3 regions of the Cronobacter sakazakii genome follow, and region 2 is predicted to be linked to each of the others. Evidence: predicted binding sites of a transcription regulator. Region 2 holds the regulator's gene; each other region holds the start of a gene.

Region 1 (5,331 bases), 1.2 Mb from region 2:
CCCACTGCACGCGTTCGTCCATATCGGCGCGGGAGAGTTTCTCAAACAGACGCACGCCAAACGCGATGTTGTCGTAAATTGACATCGGGAAAGGCGTCGGCTTCTGGAACACCATGCCCACTTTCGCGCGCAGCAGCGCGATATCCTGGGAGTGGTTCAGAATGTTTTCGCCATCCAGCAGGATTTCGCCTTCCGCGCGCTGCTCCGGGTAGAGCTCAAACATTTTGTTGAAGGTACGCAGCAGCGTGGATTTACCGCAACCAGACGGGCCGATAAACGCGGTCACTTCGTTTTTGGCGATATCCAGGCTGATGTTTTTCAGGGCATGGAATTTCCCGTAGTAAAAGTTCAAATCGCGAACCTGAATCTTGCCCGGGGCCTTATTAACCATACTCATCTCAATCGTTTTCCTTATCCGGCGTCGCAAAATGCCACGCCGTCAAAAAATTAACCGTGTTTACGTTTGGCGAACAGCACGCGCGCCAGGATGTTCAGCAGCAGTACGCAAAGGGTGATAATCAGCACGCCTGCCCAGGCCAGCTGTTGCCATTCGGCAAACGGGCTCATGGCGAATTTGAAAATCGTCACCGGCAGGTTGGCGATAGGCTGCATCATGTCCGTGCTCCAGAACTGGTTGGAGAGCGCGGTAAAGAGCAGCGGCGCGGTTTCGCCCGCGATACGCGCGACCGCCAGCAGCACGCCGGTCAGGATGCCCGACACAGAAGCTTTAAGCGTAATGGCGGAGATCATCTTCCATTTCGGCGTGCCGAGCGCGTAGGCCGCTTCACGCAGGCTGTCCGGCACCAGCTTGAGCATGTTCTCGGTGGTGCGGATAACAATCGGCACCTGCAACAGCGCCAGCGCAATCACGCCCGCCCAGCCGGAGAAGTGTTCCATCTGCGCCACCACGATGGTGTAGACGAACAGCCCGACGACGATAGACGGCGCAGAAAGCAGAATGTCGTTAATAAAGCGGATGATTTCCGCGAGAAACGACTTGCGGCCATATTCCGCGAGGTAGATACCCGCCATGATGCCAAGCGGCGTACCAATAACCGTCGCCCACAGGATCAGCAGCCCGCTGCCTGCCAGCGCATTCGCAAGGCCGCCACCGGCGGTGTTCGGCGGCGGCGTCATCTCGGTAAAGAGCGCCAGCGACATGCCGTCAAACCCGCGCGATACCGTGGAGATTAAGATCCAGATAAGCCAGAACAGGCCGAACGCCATCGTCGCCATAGAGAGCGTGAGGGCGATGCGGTTTTTCATGCGGCGCTTCGCCTGCATTTTGCGGCGGGATTCCGCAAGCTCCGTGGTGTTTTGCAGTTCCATCGTCGCCATTAGCGCGCCCCCTCGTTTTTCGCCAGACGCATAATCATCAGCCTGGAGATAGCCAGCACGATAAAGGTGATCACAAAGAGGATCAGGCCCAGCTCCATCAGCGCCGCCACGTGCAGCCCAGATTCGGCTTCGGCGAACTCATTAGCCAGCGCCGAGGTGATGCTGTTGCCTGGCATGTAGAGCGACGGGCTGTCGAGCTGGTAGGTGTTGCCGATGATAAATGTGACCGCCATAGTTTCGCCGAGCGCGCGGCCAAGGCCGAGCATAACGCCGCCAATCACCCCGTTTTTGGTGAACGGCAGGACGATGCGCCAGATAACTTCCCAGGTGGTGCAGCCGATGCCGTAAGCCGACTCTTTCATCATCACCGGGGTCTGTTCGAATACATCACGCATAACCGCGGCGATGTATGGAATGATCATGATGGCGAGAATGACGCCCGCCGCCAGGATGCCGATACCGAACGCCGGGCCTGAAAAGAGCGCGCCGATAAACGGGATCGCAGAAAGGACGTTGCCGACCGGCTCCTGGAAATAGGTCGCGAACAGCGGGGCGAAGATAAACAGCCCCCACATGCCGTACACGATACTCGGGATAGCCGCCAGCAGTTCAATGGCGATACCCAGCGGGCGTTTCAGCCAGCCAGGCGCCAGCTCCGTCAGGAACAGCGCAATGCCGAAGCTCACGGGAACCGCTATCAGCAGCGCGATAAACGAGGTCACCAGCGTGCCGTAAATCGGCACCAGCCCGCCGTAGATATCGTTAGGGGCGTCCCACTCTTTGGTCCAGAGGAAAGAAAAACCAAATTTCTGGATGCTTGGCCAGGAGGAGAAAATAAGGGAGACGATAATGCCGCCCAGCAGCAATAGCACAATCAGCGCAGCCAGACGAACCAGCGCGCTGAAGATCATATCGCCCTTTTTACCGGGGGGGTTAAATACAGGCTTGGTGGCAGCCATATTTCACTCTTCAGTTAAACTCTGTTTTGAATGATGCCCGGCAGCGTGATGCGTACCGGGCCTACAAAAAACAGCATGTTACCGGATTTTTGTAGGGCGGATAAGCGAAGCGCCATCCGCCATCATCGGTAAATCTCGATCAATACAGCGCTTTGCCGCTGCTGTCTTTAACGTTGGTCTTCCATGCAGCGCGAACCTGCTCGACCACGCTGTCCGGCAGAGAGGCGTAATCCAGGTCGTTAGCCTGTTTCGCGCCTGACTTGTAGGCCCAGTCGAAGAACTTCAGCACTTCGGCGCCCTGCTCAGGTTTCTTCTGCTCTTTGTGAACCAGAATGAAGGTGGTGGAGGTGATTGGCCACGCGTCGTCGCCTTTCTGGTTGGTCAGGTCCTGCGCGAAGGATTTGCTCCAGTCAGCGCCTTTGGCGGCGTTGGCGAAGCTCTCTTCGGTCGGTGCGACCGGTTTGCCGTCAGCAGAAACCAGTTTGGTGTAGGTCAGGTTATTCTGCTTGGCGTAGGCGTATTCCACATAGCCGATAGAGCCCGGCAGACGCTGTACGAACGCGGCGATACCGTCGTTACCTTTACCGCCAAGACCGGTCGGCCAGTTAACGGTAGAGCCAGAGCCGATTTTGGATTTCCACTCGTCGTTCACTTTCGCAAGATAGCTGGTGAAGACGAAAGACGTACCGGAACCGTCAGCGCGGCGCACCACGGCGATGTTCTGAGAAGGCAGTTTTTTGCCCGGGTTCAGTTTGGCGATAGCCTCGTCATCCCACTTCTTGATTTTGCCAAGGTAGATGTCGCCCAGGGTTTTGCCATCCAGCACCAGCTCGCCAGACTTGAAGCCCGGCAGGTTAACCGCCAGCACCACGCCGCCGATCACGGTCGGGAACTGGAAAAGCCCTTCTTGCTGTAATTTTTCGTCAGAAAGCGGCGCGTCAGAAGCACCAAAATCAACCGTGTTAGCAATGATTTGTTTAACGCCACCGGAGGAGCCGATACCCTGGTAGTTTACCTTGTTACCCGTTTCTTTCTGGTAGGTATCCGCCCATTTGGCATACACCGGCGCCGGGAATGTTGCGCCCGCGCCAGTCAGACTTGCTGCCGCGAAAGCGGAAAAAGCGCTCAGAGATAAGGTCGCGGCGACAACAGTTGCGACGGTGGTACGCATAACTTTCATAATGTCTCCTGCTGGTGTTCGTAATTTATTGTTTCGTGGCTACGGTGAGCAAAGTAGGACAGTTTGGTGACAGATAAATGTACGAATTATGACAGTTTTATGACAATGAAAAAGATGCAGAAATGTCTTACTTAACTTTTTGAATATTAATGCTTTTATAATTCCGCAACCCGCCCGTCATTTATAAGGATAGCCGTAATGATAAAAAAAATGTCACTTTTCTCCGCAGCGTCATTACTTACTTTTTCATCAATAAGTTATGCAGCTCCGGTTCAACTGGATGACCACAGCACCCGTATTCACGGCGCGCCGGTGACGATATTTACCAGCGATGGCGTCGTGGCACCGTCTAACGTCGATATCTCGGATGTGGAAAAGGCCGTCGAGGCGTATAAGCGCAAAGAGCAAAACCGCTATTCGGACGACAGAAAAGATAGCGATCTGGAAAATCGCCTGCGGGCGCTGGAGCAGGAAAATGACAAGCTGTCCCGTGAACTGGACGATTTAAAAAGCAAGATTAAATAAGCGATGGGCTCCCTGTATGGCTTCAGGCAGGGAGCTTACTCCTTTTATCGGTCAGGCTCATTACGGTGTTTTGCCCGTTTTAAGGCGCGCTTTTCCGAAGGGCGCTGAAGGGCTTTGGTATGAGCGCGTCGCATTTTGTTCGCAAGACACCAGCGGCCCAGCCTGAACATCTCCTCACTGTTCATCATTCGCCATGCTGCCCACACCAGCAGCGCGCCCGCGCTCCAGCAGAGCCAGAACACACCGGAAAACGGCCACAGTATCAGGCCGGCAATCAGCGTCGCCAGGCTTAACGCCGCATGAAAAAACGCGCTGAAGAGAAACAGCTGCAAACCGCGATGTCGCCCTTTTTCTACCATCAACATCACGAGTATCAGCAACACCAGCCAGATAGCCCCTGAGAGTATCCACAGCACAGAAAAAGCGGGCCGCAGCGCGGCGAGATTGAGGACGGCACTCAATGCCATGGCATAGACGCACCCCACCGGCACTCGCCAGAAACGGCGCGAGCCGATGATGCGGACATCGGGCAGATCGTGGCGCTCGGCCATTTTAAGTTTGAGCTTATGCAGCCTGCGGTGGGCGATATCGTCATCCACCTCTGCGCTGTAGGTAATGAGCCGATAAAACCGCGTACCGGCGAGAAAGCGCTTTAGCGACATAACATCCCTTTGCGTGACGTTAAAAAAAAGAGGCTGCCTTCCGGCAACCTCTTCAGAGCATAACACGCGCGAGAACGCGTTATTCCACCGTAACGGATTTCGCCAGGTTACGCGGCTGGTCAACGTCGGTGCCTTTAATCAGCGCGACGTGATAGGCCAGCAGTTGCAGCGGAACCGTGTAGAAGATCGGCGCGATAACCTCTTCAACATGCGGCATCGGGATGATGTTCATGTTATCGCTGCTGGTGAAGCCGGCATCCTGATCGGCGAAGACATACAGCACGCCGCCACGGGCGCGAACTTCTTCGATGTTGGACTTCAGTTTTTCCAGCAGTTCGTTATTCGGCGCCACCACGATAACCGGCATATCGGCGTCAATCAGGGCCAGCGGGCCGTGCTTGAGCTCGCCTGCCGCATAGGCTTCGGCGTGAATGTAGGAGATCTCTTTGAGCTTCAGCGCGCCTTCCAGGGCGATCGGGTACTGATCGCCACGGCCCAGGAACAGCGCGTGGTGCTTGTCGGAGAAATCTTCCGCCAGCGCCTCGATGCGTTTGTCCTGAGAGAGCATCTGCTCGATACGGCTCGGCAGCGCCTGCAGGCCGTGAACGATATCGTGCTCAACGGCGGCATCCACGCCTTTCAGACGGCCCAGTTTCGCCACCAGCAT
Region 2 (5,331 bases):
CCGCCGTTACTCCAGAGATTATGGATGCCGGTCGGCTGACCGCCGTTGCCGATACCCCAGACAATGATGCCGATACCGGCCGCGATCATGATGATAATGGTGGCGACTTTAAAGAACGAGAACCAGAACTCCAGCTCACCGAAGACTTTCACGCTCATCAGGTTAATGGCGCAGATGATAAGCACCACGCTCAGTACCCAGACCCAGTGCGGCACCGTCGGGAACCAGACACCCATATAGATGCCGAACGCGGTGACGTCGGCAATGGCGACAATCAGAATTTCAAAGCAGTAGGTCCAGCCGGTGATATAGCCTGCGAGCGGGCCAAGGTTATCCTGCGCGTAGCGAGAAAATGAGCTCGCCGCCGGGTTATGCACCGACATTTCGCCAAGCGCGCGCATGATGATATACGCCGCCACGCCGCCGATAATGTAAGCCAGCAGTACGCTCGGGCCCGCCATTTTGATGGCGTCCGCCGAGCCGTAAAACAGGCCGGTGCCAATCGCTGAACCCAGCGCCATAAAGCGGATGTGTCTTGTACTCAATCCGCGCTTGAGCTTGTTCTCGTTTTCCATCTTTCCAGTACCACGTCATACAATAAAAAACCACGGAGCCAGGCCCCGTGGTTCAACAATCAACCGACGATCAGTGAGCGGTGGTTGTCACGCTCCGTCCGGCCGCACGATCCCAGAGCGCCGCCGCCAGCGTAATCGCGACGGCCGGCAGCAGCCAGGCCAGCCCCTGATCCGCCATCGGCAGTTTCTGAGTCCAGGCCGGAAGGATACCGCTTATCGCCGAGGCTTTCACCCCATCAATCAAACCAAACAGCAGACTGACCGCCATCGCCGGGGCGATAACACGGCCCGAATTATGCCACCAGCCGCGGGTAAAGCTCAGCACAACGAGTGCGATACACGGCGGATAGATGGCCGTCAGCACCGGAATGGAGAACTGAATCAGCTGGCTTAAGCCAAGGTTCGACACCACCATCGAGAAGAGACCCAGGATAAACACCAGCGCGCGGTAAGAGAGCGGCAGATACTGCGCGAAAAACTCAGCGCAGGCGCAGGTCAGGCCGACCGCCGTCACCATACACGCGAGGAAGATCAGCGCCGCCAGCAGGAAGCTGCCCGCACCACCGAAGGTGTGCTGAACATACGCATGCAGAATCGCCGCGCCGTTGGCGGACTGATCCACCAGCGTCGCGCTGTCAGAACCGAGACGGAACAGCGCCAGGTAGAGCAGCGTCAGGCCGACGCCCGCCATCAGGCCCGCGAAAATGGTGTAGCGCGTCAGCAGACGAGAATCAGACACGCCGCGCGAACGCGCCGCGTTGACGATAACAATCCCGAACACCATTGCGCCGAGCGTATCCATCGTCAGATACCCGTTCACGAAGCCGTTAGAAAACGCCGCTTTCTGATAGGCGTCTGTCGCCACGCTGATATCACCCGCCGGCCAGACAATCGCCGCCACCGACAGCACCACCAGCGCGATGATTTTCAGCGGGGCCAGGAAGTTGCCCACGGTATCCAGCAGTTTGCCCGGATAGAGCGACACCAGAATCACCAGCGCGAAATAGACCAGGCTGTAGATGAGCAGCGGCAGCGCGCCGTCGCCGGTGAGCGGCGCAATACCCACTTCAAACGACACGGTCGCGGTGCGCGGCGTCGCGAACAGCGGCCCGACGGCCAGATAGCACACCGTCGCCAGCAGAATGCCCGCGACGCGGCCAATCGGATGGCTCAGGCTGTCAACGCCACCGCCAACTTTCGCCAGCGCCACCACGGTCAGCACAGGCAGACCCACGGCGGTAATAAGAAAGCCGATCGCCGCCGTCCAGACATGCGGACCGGCCTGCAAACCAACCATGGGAGGGAAAATAATATTGCCCGCGCCGACAAACAACGCAAAGGTCATAAACCCCAGTGCGATAATGTCGCGCGATTTTAAACGATGGGTCATAAGATTTACTGCCTGTGGATGTGGTGTTGAAATTGACTAATTTTTTATCGCCAGTCACCTGACGAAAACGCGGCTATTTGCAGAGCTGACAGCGGGATATGCTTCCCGATTACGCTGGCGAAGAATTGTTTTTCGATTTACCAGGTAAAAACAGTCGGTCTGGCAATAGCAGGGGCGCAATTTAAACGCTTATAACGTTTAAAGGCAAGACAGGATCGTAAAACCAGACCTTTATGCCAGATCTAAGTTTCAGAGCAGTGATAAAATCTAAAATCGTAAAAAACCTCCGGCGATTCGCGCGAGCAAAAAAGCGACAAACGCTGTAAAAAGCGTTCAGAGTCGGCGAAAAAATGAATAAGGCCAGCTTATGGCTGGCCCTGGAAAGAAAGGTTGACGAATTAAGCGTCAGAAAGCGCTTTGGCGGGCGCGGAGACGATTAACCGCTCCGGCAGGAGGAAGGAAAACGTCGTGCCTTTGCCAGGCGTACTTTCAATCTCCAGACGCGCGTCGTGGTGCGTCAGCGCATGTTTCACAATCGCAAGCCCTAACCCGCTGCCGCCCGTCTGGCGCGAGCGCGCTTTATCAACTCGATAGAACCGCTCAGTGAGGCGCGGAATATGCTCCGCAGCAATCCCCGGCCCGGTGTCCGCCACGCTAAAGCGCGCGCCGTTCGCCACGTGCTCCCAGCGCACCGTGATGTGCGTCCCGGCAGGCGTATGGTTGACCGCGTTATACACCAGGTTTGAAATCGCGCTACGCAACTGCTCGTCGTTGCCAAGCACTTTAAGCTGCGGATCGACCTCAAACGTGAAGGTATGCTTCTGCTGGCTCAGCGTCTGCGCCTCGCGCTCCACCACCCGCAGCATCATCGGCACGTCGATGGTTTCGTTAAGCTGCATCGCGGGTGCCGCCTCGATTTTCGAGAGCGTGAGTAGCTGTTTCACCAGCCCTTCCATGCGGAAGGTCTGCTCGCGCATGGTGTGCAGCGCTTTTTCACGCAGCGGCCCTTCGAGCGTCTGCTCGTGCATCATCTCCAGATACCCCTGCAACACGGTGAGCGGCGTGCGCAACTCATGGCTGACGTTTGCGAAGAAGTTGCGCCGCGCGCCTTCGAGCTGATGCATCTGCGTGACGTCGCGCGCCACCATCAGCAGTTGATCTTCGCTGTACGGCATCACGCGAAACTCAAGATGACGCCCGTTATTGAGCACCAGGTGCAATGGCCGGTTGAACTCCTTGCCGCGCAGATAGCTGGTGAATTCCGGGTAGCGCAGCAGGTTTAAGATGTTCTGGCCGTTATCGTCGGGCCAGCGCAGGCCGAGAAGCTGTTGCGCAAGGCCGTTACACCAGAAGATGACGCCCTCTTCCGTGGTCAGCACCACGGCGTCCGGCAGGGATTCCGCGCCGCTGCGAAAGCGTTTGATAAGATTGCCCAGTTCGCGGCGGCGTTTTTTATTGCGCAACTGCATCTGGTGCAGGCCGTAGAGCAGCGGCTCCCAGCTCCCGCTGCCGGGCGGCGGCGTCATGCTGCGATCCACCCACAGCCACCAGGAGAGCCGCAGCAGATTCCAGAAATGCCAGATAAGCAATCCGGTCACTGCCGCCAGTAAAAACCATGCCAGATAGCCGAATATCGCCCCGAGCACCAGCGCCGGAATACAGCAGAGCAACAGCTCCAGCACCAGTCTTTTCCATGACAGCCGTTCCAGCACGCGTCACACTCCTGTTTTGGGTTTAAAAACGGGTTGAGAACCGATAACCCGTGCCGCGCACCGTCTGAACCATTCTGTCATGACCACTCTGCTCCAGCGCCTTACGCAGGCGGCGGATATGCACATCCACGGTGCGATCTTCGACATACACATTGGTGCCCCAGACGTTATTCAGCAGCTGTTCGCGGCTGTAAACGCGCTCCGGGTGCGTCATAAAGAAGTGTAACAGCTTGAATTCGGTCGGCCCCATATCGAGGGGATTTTCGCCGGTCATCACGCGGTGGGATGACGGATCGAGGCTTAAGCCCTGCATTTCGATAACTTCATCAACGGCCATCGGCGAGATACGGCGCATAACCGCTTTAATACGCGCCACCAGCTCTTTCGGGGAGAACGGTTTGGTAATGTAATCGTCAGCCCCGGTTTCCAGGCCACGCACGCGATCTTCTTCTTCGCCGCGCGCGGTCAGCATCACCACAGGAATTTCGCGGGTCAGCGCTTCGCGTTTGATATGTTTAATAAACTGGATCCCCGATCCGCCGGGCAGCATCCAGTCCAGCAAAATCAGATCGGGCCAGGGCTCATTGAGTTGATTCACCGCACTGTCATAATCTTCCGCTTCCACCGGCTGGAAGCCGTTTTGTTCCAGTACGAAACACACCATCTCGCGGATAGGTGCTTCATCTTCAACGACCAGAATACGTCTCGCCATGATTCGCCCTGTTAAATAAAGTAAACAGTATGTTATGCGGCGCCATTATGCGTCAGATTTATGACAGATTTATGAAAAAGATGACCGTTAGATGACCTGTCAGCACGCCGGGAAAAACCCGGCGGCGCGACGAAACAGGACACCCGCCGTACTGGATGTTTATAATCCCCTTCTCGCTTTTTCGCCACAGGGCATTCCATGCGTATTCTGCATACCTCAGACTGGCATCTTGGACAAAATTTTTACGCCAAAAGCCGTGCCGCCGAACATGAAACTTTTCTCGACTGGCTGCTGGAGGCGGCGATAGCGCATCAGGTGGATGCGATTATCGTCGCGGGCGACATCTTCGATACCGGCGCGCCGCCAAGCTATGCGCGTGAGCTCTACAACCGCTTTGTAGTCAAACTCCAGGCGGCGAACTGCCCGCTTATCGTGCTTGGCGGCAACCACGATTCGGTCGCGACGCTCAATGAATCCCGCGAACTGCTGGCCTGCCTGAACACGCAGGTTATCGCGAGCGCGCAGCTCACGCCAGAAACGCAGGCCACGCTTTTGTACCGCCGCGACGGCGAGCCGGGTGCCGTGCTCTGCCCGGTGCCGTTTTTACGCCCGCGCGACGTACTGCGAAGCCTCAGCGGGCAGTCAGGCCGTGAAAAGCAGCAGCAACTGCTGGAAGCCATCAGCCTGCACTACCAGCAGAGCTATGAGGCCGCGTGCGCGCTTCGCGGCGAGCGTAACCTGCCGATTATCGCGACCGGCCATCTGACCACCGTCGGCGTGACCAAAAGTGACGCGGTGCGCGACATCTATATAGGCACGCTCGACGCCTTCCCGGCGGACCGCTTTCCGCCCGCCGATTATATCGCGCTCGGACATATTCACCGCGCCCAGAAAGTGGCGGGCTGCGAGCATATCCGCTACAGCGGCTCGCCGATTGCGCTG
Region 3 (5,331 bases), 1.5 Mb from region 2:
GAAATGAACCTCAGCAAAACGCAACTTCGTTCCGCATTACGTCTTTATACGTCGAGCTGGCGCTATCTTTACGGCATCAAACCCGGTGCCACGCGTGTCGATCTCGACGGCAACCCGTGCGGCGTTCTGGAAGAACAGCACGTAGAACACGCCCGCAAGCAGCTTGAAGAAGCGAAAGCCCGCGTTCAGGCGCAGCGCGCCGAACAGCAGGCGAAAGCCCGCGTTCAGGCGCAGCGCGCCGAACAGCAGGCGAAAAAACGCGAAGCAGCAGGCGCTGAAGGCGAAGAGAACGGCGCAGAGCGTCGTGAACGTAAGCCGCGTCCGGCTCCGCGCCGCAAGGACAACGCCGAGCGTAAACCGCGCGCTGCGAAACCTGCCGCTGCCGCCAAACCATCGCGCCCTGCGCGCGAAGAGCGCCATACTCCGGTGTCTGACATTACGGCGCTCAGCGTCGGCCAGGCCATCAAGGTCAAAGCAGGCAATAACGCGATGGACGCCACCGTGCAGGAAATTACCAAAGATGGCGTCCGTGTACAGCTGACTTCTGGTATGTCGATGATTGTACGCGCAGAACATTTAGTGTTCTGAAACGGAGGTCAACCAGGGCATGAACACTTTTTTTAAGCTTACCACCGTCGCCGGCCTGCTGCTGATGGCGGGTCAGGCGTTGGCCGTGGATGACATTACCCGTCCTGACCAGATCCCGGTTCTCAAAGAAGAACCGCAGCATGCCACCGTTAGCGAGCGGGTGACCTCACGGTTCACCCGTTCTCACTATCGTCAGTTTGATCTTAACGAAGCCTTCTCCGCCAAAATCTTCGATCGCTACCTCAATCTGCTCGATTACAGCCATAACGTGCTGCTGGCGGGGGACGTTGAGAAATTCGCGAAGAAAAAAGGGGAGATCGGCGATGAACTGCGTAGCGGCAAGCTCGATGTGTTTTACGATCTCTATAATCTGGCACAGCAGCGCCGTTTCGAGCGTTATCAGTACGCGCTGAAAGTGCTGGAAAGACCGATGGATTTTACCGGTAACGATACGTTTGATATCGATCGCAGCAAGGCGCCCTGGCCTTCCAGCGAGGCGGAGCTGAATAAGCTCTGGGACGGCAAAGTCAAATATGACGAGCTGAGCCTGAAGCTGACCGGTAAAACCGATGCGGAAATCCGCGAAACGCTAACCAAGCGTTATAAATTCGCGATTCGCCGCCTGGCGCAAACCAACAGCGAAGATGTGTTCTCGCTGGCGATGACCGCGTTCGCGCATGAAATCGACCCGCATACCAACTATCTCTCACCGCGCAGCACCGAGCAGTTCAACACCGAAATGAGCCTCTCGCTTGAGGGCATTGGTGCCGTTCTGCAAATGGATGATGACTATACCGTCATTAATTCTATGGTGGCGGGCGGCCCGGCGGCGAAAAGCAAGGCGATTAGCGTTGGCGATCGCATTGTCGGTGTAGGCCAGGTCGGCCAGCAGATGCAGGATGTGATCGGCTGGCGTCTTGATGACGTCGTCGCGCTCATCAAAGGGCCAAAGGGCAGCAAAGTGCGCCTTGAAATTTTGCCTGCCGGTAAAGGTACCAAAACCCGCATTGTGACGCTGACGCGCGAGCGCATTCGTCTTGAAGATCGCGCCGTGAAGATGTCGGTGAAAAATGTCGGTAAAGAAAAAATCGGTGTGCTGGATATTCCTGGCTTCTACGTTGGCCTGACCGATGACGTGAAAGTGCAGCTCCAGAAGCTTGAGAAGCAGAACGTCGCGGGTGTCATCATCGATCTGCGTTCCAACGGCGGCGGTGCGTTGACGGAAGCGGTATCGCTCTCCGGTCTGTTTATTCCGTCCGGCCCGGTCGTGCAGGTGCGTGATAACAACGGCAAGGTCCGTGAAGATCGCGATACCGACGGTGTGGTCTATTACAAAGGCCCGCTGGTGGTGATGGTCGACCGTTTCAGCGCCTCGGCGTCTGAGATTTTCGCCGCCGCCATGCAGGATTACGGCCGTGCGCTGATTGTCGGCGAGCCAACCTTCGGGAAAGGCACCGTGCAGCAGTACCGTTCACTGAACCGTATTTACGATCAGATGCTGCGCCCGGAATGGCCAGCGCTGGGTTCCGTGCAGTACACCATCCAGAAATTCTACCGCGTCAATGGCGGCAGTACCCAGCGTAAAGGGGTCACGCCAGATATCATCATGCCAACCGGCAATGAAGAGACGGAAACCGGCGAGAAATTCGAGGATAACGCGCTGCCGTGGGATAGCATCAACGCCGCCACGTATGAAAAATCTGGCGACCTGAAGCCGTTCGGCCCTGAGCTTTTGAAAGATCACAACGACCGTATCGCGAAAGATCCGGAGTTCCAGTACATCATCAAGGATATTGCTCGTTATAACGCGATGAAAGATAAGCGCAACATTGTGTCGCTTAACTTTGCTCAGCGTGAAAAAGAGAACCATGAGGATGACGCAACCCGACTGGCGCGTATTAACGACCGTCTGAAGCGTGCCGGCAAACCGCCGCTGGCGAAGCTCGAGGATCTGCCGAAGGATTATCAGGAGCCCGATCCGTATCTCGATGAAACGGTGCATATCGCTCTTGACCTGGCGAAGATGACCAAAGAGAAAACGGCTCAGCCCGCTGACTCTCAGAAGTAAAATCCCCAACCGGCGTCCTCTGAGGCGCCGGTTTTTTATGTCGTGTTAATCCCCCGTCAGTGAAATGCTACAAAATGTAAAGTTTCGTATTTTTAGGGACTTGCCAGCCGTTGATGCTTGAAAACGGCGCGCGCGCCCCTACGATGTGTGTAATCGCATAATGCGTATTGTGAAACCGAGGTAAAAAGAAAATTATGATGCGAATTGCGCTTTTCCTGTTGACTAACCTGGCCGTTATGGTGGTGTTCGGTCTGGTGCTCAGCCTGACAGGGATCCAGTCAAGCAGCGTGACGGGCCTTCTGATCATGGCGCTGCTGTTTGGTTTTGGCGGCTCGATCGTTTCGCTGCTGATGTCCAAATGGATGGCGCTGAAATCGGTGGGTGGTGAAGTTATCGAAGCGCCGCGTAATGAAACAGAACGCTGGCTGATGGATACCGTGGCGCAGCAGTCGCGCCAGGCGGGTATCGCGATGCCGCAGGTGGCTATCTATCACGCGCCGGATATCAACGCCTTCGCAACAGGCGCTCGCCGCGATGCCTCGCTGGTAGCGGTAAGTACCGGCCTGTTGCAGAACATGAGCCGTGATGAAGCGGAAGCGGTTATCGCGCATGAAATCAGCCACATCGCCAACGGCGACATGGTCACTATGACCTTGATTCAGGGTGTGGTGAACACCTTTGTGATTTTCATTTCGCGCATCATTGCGCAGGTGGCGGCTGGTTTCCTCGGCGGCAACCGCGATGAAGGCGAAGAGAGCAACGGCAACCCGCTGATTTACTTCGCGGTCGCGACCGTGCTGGAACTGGTATTCGGTATCCTCGCGAGCATTATCACCATGTGGTTCTCGCGCTACCGCGAATTCCACGCTGACGCAGGCTCCGCTAAACTGGTGGGACGCGAGAAAATGATCGCCGCACTCCAGCGCCTGAAAACCAGCTATGAGCCGCAGGAAGCGAGCAGCATGATGGCGTTCTGCATCAATGGTAAATCAAAATCGCTGAGTGAACTGTTCATGACGCACCCGCCGCTCGATAAACGTATCGAAGCGCTGCGTAGCGGCGAATACCTGAAATAATTGCGTAAGCGATAGAAGACGAAAGCGCGCCTCGTGGCGCGCTTTTTTTTGGCGGTGCGGGCAGGGCGCTTTCGAGTGGTACGTTCATCTTAAGCGTTTGATCTGGTGCGAAAGATATATCCTGTGGCCCAATGCGGTTGGATGTCGCAGATTTATGATGTGCGCGCACAGATTCATTGCGGCACCGGCGCGCGGAATTTATAATAAAAACCGGTTCTGATTTTTATAAAACAAATGCGATCGAGGTGATCAATGGCAATCGCAGAATTAGATAAACAGCCTGACTCCGTCTCTTCGGTGCTCAAGGTCTTTGGTATCTTGCAGGCATTGGGTGAAGAGCGCGAAATTGGTATCACCGAATTGTCGCAGCGCGTCATGATGTCAAAAAGCACCGTTTACCGCTTTTTGCAGACGATGAAATCACTGGGTTATGTGGCTCAGGAAGGCGAGTCGGAAAAATATTCTCTGACGCTCAAGCTCTTTGAGCTTGGCGCGCGCGCATTGCAGAATGTCGACCTTATTCGTAGCGCAGATATCCAGATGCGCGAACTGTCGCGTCTGACAAAAGAGACCATTCACCTGGGCGCGCTGGATGAAGACAGCATTGTCTACATCCATAAAATCGACTCCATGTATAACCTGCGTATGTATTCGCGCATCGGTCGTCGTAACCCGCTCTACAGTACCGCTATCGGTAAAGTGCTGCTGGCCTGGCGCGACCGCGATGAAGTTCGACAGATCCTCGAAGGCGTCGAGTATAAGCGGAGTACCGATCGCACTATTGTCTCTACCGACGCGCTGCTGCCGGTACTGGATCAGGTTCGCGAGCAGGGATACGGCGAAGATAACGAAGAGCAGGAAGAAGGGCTGCGCTGCATCGCGGTGCCGGTATTCGACCGCTTTGGCGTGGTTATCGCGGGGCTGAGTATCTCTTTCCCGACGCTGCGTTTCTCCGAAGAACGCCTGCACGAGTATGTTGAGATCCTGCATACCTCCGCGCGGAAAATTTCCGCACAGATGGGGTATAACAACTATCCGTTCTGACAGACCCGTTCTGATGAAAAGCCGCAGCGAGCCTGCGGCTTTTTACTGCGTCTGATTAACCGTTGTCCACGACGGTTTCGCTTTTGCGCAGTACCGGACAGGCGGTAATGCCGATAAGTCCGCTGTCAGAATGAATGAACTGTGTGCTCACTACCTGTCTTGCCGTCAGGTAGCAACACTGTAATCCCAGTCCTGCAGCGTTCTCGTGGCTACCAATTAATATCCCATAACCGCTGAAAAGCAGCGCAACCCAGGCCACCACTAAAAGTGCGGCAATACGAATCAAATAGCGCATTACGGCTCCGTTTGTTAACGTTCAGGCATACAGCCTGCCGTGGCTGCCGCTGCGTCACAAGGAGAGGATTCCGTATTCCGTGAGTTAACGTTACAGTGATATTTGGTTTAAGGTTTCCGTGATAATTTGGCCCCGTAGATGCCGTAACGGAGAAGGTAGTGAAAAAATTCAGATGGGCTATTTTGCTGGCCGTGCTGGTGGCCTGTTTATTGTTGTGGATGCAGACGCTCAATGTGATGTGCGATCAGGACGTTCAGTTT

Evidence for each region. The regulator PhoB, encoded in region 2, activates phosphate uptake and scavenging genes when phosphate is short. The targets are predictions, from matches to a motif close to CTGTCATAAAACTGNCNNAT.
Region 1: the regulator PhoB is predicted to act here: its motif matches at 3,564-3,583, upstream of pstS (phosphate ABC transporter substrate-binding protein PstS).
Region 3: the regulator PhoB is predicted to act here: its motif matches at 3,874-3,893, upstream of kdgR (DNA-binding transcriptional regulator KdgR).

What each region holds. Positions count from the first base shown of each region.
Region 1 covers NZ_CP011047.1:989,375-994,705, forward strand. The annotation lists gene pstB (phosphate ABC transporter ATP-binding protein PstB) at 1-397, opposite strand, end outside; gene pstA (phosphate ABC transporter permease PstA) at 448-1,338, opposite strand; gene pstC (phosphate ABC transporter permease PstC) at 1,338-2,297, opposite strand; gene pstS (phosphate ABC transporter substrate-binding protein PstS) at 2,437-3,477, opposite strand; gene CSK29544_RS04635 (hypothetical protein) at 3,676-4,002, shown strand; gene CSK29544_RS04640 (hypothetical protein) at 4,047-4,664, opposite strand; gene glmS (glutamine--fructose-6-phosphate transaminase (isomerizing)) at 4,744-5,331, opposite strand, start outside.
Region 2 covers NZ_CP011047.1:4,331,932-4,337,262, forward strand. The annotation lists gene proY (proline-specific permease ProY) at 1-575, opposite strand, end outside; gene brnQ (branched-chain amino acid transporter carrier protein BrnQ) at 646-1,965, opposite strand; gene phoR (phosphate regulon sensor histidine kinase PhoR) at 2,364-3,677, opposite strand; gene phoB (phosphate response regulator transcription factor PhoB) at 3,700-4,389, opposite strand; gene sbcD (exonuclease subunit SbcD) at 4,588-5,331, shown strand, end outside.
Region 3 covers NZ_CP011047.1:2,812,017-2,817,347, forward strand. The annotation lists gene proQ (RNA chaperone ProQ) at 1-588, shown strand, start outside; gene prc (carboxy terminal-processing peptidase) at 608-2,656, shown strand; gene htpX (protease HtpX) at 2,851-3,732, shown strand; gene kdgR (DNA-binding transcriptional regulator KdgR) at 3,985-4,776, shown strand; gene CSK29544_RS13460 (YobH family protein) at 4,832-5,071, opposite strand; gene mgrB (PhoP/PhoQ regulatory lipoprotein MgrB) at 5,230-5,331, shown strand, end outside.